Regions from separate parts of the Pseudoalteromonas sp. Bsw20308 genome, predicted to be linked through region 1. Evidence: predicted binding sites of a transcription regulator. Region 1 holds the regulator's gene; the other holds the start of a gene.
The links. The regulator NrdR, encoded in region 1, represses ribonucleotide reductase genes. The targets are predictions, from matches to a motif close to AAACACNANATNTNGTGTTT.
Positions count from the first base shown of each region.

Region 1 (2,409 bases):
CTTCTCTGGTAAGCTTTACAATGCAATCCAATACGGACTAGATGAAGCAACGGGCGAAATTGATTACGCACAAGTTGAAGCACTAGCACTTGAGCACAAACCAAAAATGATTATTGGTGGTTTCTCAGCGTACTCAGGTATTGTTGATTGGGCTAAATTCCGTGAAATTGCTGACAAAGTAGGTGCTTACCTGTTTGTTGATATGGCTCACGTTGCAGGTTTAATTGCGGCAGGGGTTTACCCAAGCCCAGTTCCTCATGCACATGTTGTAACTACAACTACGCATAAAACACTTGCTGGTCCTCGTGGTGGTTTAATTATTTCTGCATGTGGCGACGAAGCAATCTATAAAAAGCTTAACAGCGCAGTTTTCCCTGGTGGCCAAGGTGGCCCTTTATGTCACGTTATTGCAGCAAAAGCAGTGGCATTTAAAGAAGCGCTTCAGCCAGAATTTAAAGTATACCAAACACAAGTTGTTAAAAACGCAAAAGCAATGGTTGCTGTAATGCAAGAGCGCGGCTACAAAATCGTATCTGACAAAACTGAAAACCACTTATTCCTACTCGATTTAATCGATAAAGATATTACTGGTAAAGATGCAGACGCAGCCCTTGGTAACGCTAACATCACAGTTAATAAAAACTCAGTGCCAAACGATCCACGTTCTCCGTTTGTAACATCTGGTTTGCGTATTGGTTCTCCTGCAATCACTCGTCGTGGTTTCAAAGAAGAAGAATCAAAAGAGCTTGCTGGATGGATTTGTGACGTACTAGATAACATCACTGATGAATCTGTACAGGTGCAAGTTAAAGAAAAAGTTAAAGCAATTTGTGCAAAATTACCTGTATACGCTTAATTGCATAAGCAGCAGTAATTTAGAGCACAACAGCTAGGGCGTGTTGACCTTTCGTGGTTGAATTTGCAGCAGTATGTTTGGTATTTGAGCAAGGCAGAGCCTATGAGGTGTGGTATTCCCCATAAATAGGCGATAACGCAGCATAAATGCCAAACATGCGCTGCCCTTTGGGTTCTTTCTAGGGGCGATTAACTCTTTGTTACTCGGTTTTTACTTAACCCGTTAGGTTACAAACCTCGCGCCGCGATTAAATCGCCCCTAGATAGAACAAATTTAATCCTGAAAGATCAACAGGCCCTATTTTTTTGCTAAGATAAAAGACCGCTATTTAGCGGTCTTTTTTGTTTTAAAACGGAAGTACCGAGCTATGCATTGTCCATTTTGTACCGCAAAAGATACTAAAGTTATTGACTCACGCCTTGTTGGTGGAGGCCATCAAGTTCGCAGGCGCCGTGAGTGCAACGACTGCCACGAGCGCTTTACTACATTTGAAGGCGCTGAACTGGTTATGCCTCGTGTTATTAAACAAGATGGCAGCCGCGAACCATTTAACGAAGATAAATTATTAAATGGCTTAAATCGCGCACTCGAAAAACGCCCAGTGAGCACAGAGCAAGTAGACGAAGTAGTGAATATAATAAAATCGCAGTTGCGTGCTACAGGCGAGCGAGAAATTTCAAGCCATTTGGTTGGTGAATGCATTATGGAAGCCCTCAAAAAGCTCGATAAAGTAGCGTATGTAAGATTTGCCTCTGTTTATCGCTCGTTTGAAGATATACGCGAATTTGGCGAAGAAATTGCCCGCTTAGGGGAGTAATAAATGCAAAGCCAAATTACTTTTACTGAACATGATGAAATGTATATGGCACGCGCCATAGAGCTTGCCAAAAAAGGTCGGTTTACTACCACACCTAACCCTAATGTTGGCTGTGTTTTAGTTAAAAATAATCAAATAATTGGTGAGGGGTTCCATCAATTAGCTGGTCAAGGTCATGCAGAAGTAAATGCACTGGCTGTCGCTGGAAAAAATGCACAAGGTGCAACGGCTTATGTAACGCTTGAACCGTGTAGTCATTATGGCCGTACGCCACCGTGCGCCGAAGGCTTAAAAGCTGCCGGTGTGGTAAAAGTAATTGCTGCTATGGTTGATACAAATCCACAAGTTGCTGGCAAAGGCCTTAAAATACTGAGCGACGCGGGTATTGACGTTGCTTACGGGTTACTCGAATCACAAGCTCGCGCACTTAACGTTGGCTTTTTTAAGCGTATGGAGCAAGGCTTACCTTATGTGATTTGCAAAATGGCAGCGAGTATTGATGGTAAAACAGCGCTTAAAAATGGGCAAAGTAAGTGGATCACAAGTCCTGCTGCTCGACAAGACGTACAATTATACCGAGCGAAAAGCTGCGCTATTTTAACCGGTGCCGATACAGTGTTAGTCGATGATGCTAAACTTAATGTGCGACTAAGTGAGCTGCCTTGCACACTGCCTACTGATTTGCCGCTTCGCCAGCCCGTGCGTGTTATAATTGACTCTCAAAACCGTTTAACAC
Region 1 covers NZ_CP013138.1:3,244,206-3,246,614, reverse strand. The annotation lists gene glyA (serine hydroxymethyltransferase) at 1-856, shown strand, start outside; gene nrdR (transcriptional regulator NrdR) at 1,224-1,673, shown strand; gene ribD (bifunctional diaminohydroxyphosphoribosylaminopyrimidine deaminase/5-amino-6-(5-phosphoribosylamino)uracil reductase RibD) at 1,677-2,409, shown strand, end outside.

Region 2 (2,409 bases), 1.1 Mb from region 1:
TTTAAAAATGGTGCCTGAAGGTACACACGACCATAAAAAGTTTATAAAACCTGCACAGCTCATTGCATGGGCAGAGCAAGCGGGTTTAAAAGTTCGTGCAAGTACAGGCCTTTCTTATAACCCACTATCAAAGCAATATACGCTTAATAACGACGTTAGCGTAAATTACATACTTTATTTTGAGAAGTTAGCTTAATGGCTAACTCTCAAGCCCCCCACCCCCTTATTGAGTACGATGCATTTTTATTTGATTTAGACGGCACCCTACTCGACACTGCTGATGATTTAGGTGCCGCTTTAAACGCGGTGCTTATTAGCAATAAAATAGAGCCTGTTAGTAGTGATATATACCGTCCTGCGGCATCTAACGGCGCTGGCGCATTATTAGAGGCTGGTTTTAAAGCGTTATGGGACAAACAACCCCAAAGCGAGCTTATAAAGCAATTAGTTGACGAGTACGCTGCAAACATAGCAAATCACACACGCTGCTTCAGCGGAGTTGAATCGTTACTTATCGCCCTAGATCAGAAAAAGATCAAATGGGGGATCATGACTAACAAACCTGGGTTTTTAACCGATCCTTTAGTTGCAGCTATTCCTGCTTTAAAAAATGCCAGTGTAGTAATAAGTGGTGACACTTTAGCAGAGGCTAAGCCATCACCTTTACCACTGCTACATTGTGCAAAGCTTATGCAAGTACAGCCAAAGCGTTGTTTATACATTGGTGATGCACAGCGTGACATACAAGCAGGCAAAGCAGCAGGTATGCATACCGCGACTGCACTTTGGGGTTACATTCCCAGTGAAGATGAGGCATTAAGCTGGAAAGCCAATTTAAACTGGCTAAGTCCAATTGATGGTTTTAACCATATATAGTGCTATGTTAATTAATAAACACTATATATTGTGATTGTGTTAGTTTTCAGGCAAAGCTTGCTGATAAAAAAAGCAGTCGAAATTTATTTTTAAAATGCGTAAATTTAGCAGATCATTAGTTGATTTTTGCATATTTCAACTTAAATGATTGTTCGAAGGTGAGTGTCTACTAACACAAATGCGTTATCCCAAAGTTATCCACAAACAGGGGCAATTATGTCCCTTGCAAAACAATGCAGACCACACTATCTTGTGATCTCTAAATTGAACAACACCAGATATTGTGGCCAAATGTTATTCAATTAAATTCACTAATTTGGTGAAACCTATAATAAATGAGCACTACACCTTGCTAATTTGAGGTGTAAACATTGGTCAAAATACATAATCCCCAAGGAATACAGGCAAAGCTATGAACCAACAGTTATCTGTAAGCAAACGTGACGGGCGTAAAGAGCCGCTTGATCTTGATAAGATCCATCGCGTTATTGAATGGGCCGCCGAAGGTTTAAATAACGTTTCGGTTTCGCAAGTTGAATTAAAATCACACATTCAATTTTACGATGGTATTCGTACCAAAGATATTCACGAAACCATTATTAAAGCAGCTGCAGATCAGATTTCAAAAGAATCGCCAGATTACCAGTATTTATCAGCGCGTTTAGCTGTATTCCACCTACGTAAAAAAGCCTATGGCCAATTTGAGCCACCACGTTTATTTGATCATGTAACTAAAATGGTTGAAGACAAACGCTATGATGCTCACTTATTAGTAGATTATACAGAGCAAGAGTTAGATGAGCTTGATGCGTACCTTGATCATTCTCGCGATCTTAACTTCAGCTATGCTGCTGTAAAACAGCTTGAAGGTAAGTACCTCGTTCAAAACCGTGTAACAGGTAAAATTTACGAAAGCGCACAGTTTTTATATATTTTAGTAGCGGCAAGTTTATTTGCTGACTACCCACGTGAAACGCGTACTAATTACATTAAACGTTTTTATGATGCGGTATCGTTATTTAAGATTTCATTGCCTACACCAATAATGGCTGGTGTTCGTACCCCTACTCGTCAATTTAGCTCATGTGTATTAATTGAATGTGGCGACAGCCTCGATTCAATCAATGCAACATCATCAGCTATTGTTAAGTACGTTTCACAACGTGCGGGTATTGGTATTAACGCAGGTCGAATTCGTGCGCTAGGTAGCCATATTCGTAATGGCGAAGCGTATCACACTGGTTGTATTCCTTTTTATAAGCACTTTCAAACAGCGGTTAAAAGTTGTTCGCAAGGTGGTGTACGTGGCGGCGCTGCGACATTGTTCTACCCGCTTTGGCACCTAGAAGTAGAAAATCTACTGGTACTTAAAAATAATCGTGGTGTAGAGGACAACCGTGTTCGTCACCTAGATTACGGCGTACAATTTAATAAATTAATGTATTCTCGTTTAATTAAAGACGATTACATTACGTTATTTAGCCCATCAGATGTGCCTGGCCTTTATGATGCATTTTTTGAAGACCAAGCAGA
Region 2 covers NZ_CP013138.1:2,135,604-2,138,012, forward strand. The annotation lists gene ubiG (bifunctional 2-polyprenyl-6-hydroxyphenol methylase/3-demethylubiquinol 3-O-methyltransferase UbiG) at 1-196, shown strand, start outside; gene D172_RS09205 (HAD family hydrolase) at 196-876, shown strand; gene nrdA (class 1a ribonucleoside-diphosphate reductase subunit alpha) at 1,289-2,409, shown strand, end outside.
Region 2: nrdA (class 1a ribonucleoside-diphosphate reductase subunit alpha) is a predicted target of NrdR. The motif match lies at 1,146-1,165, and genes of this name have one in related genera.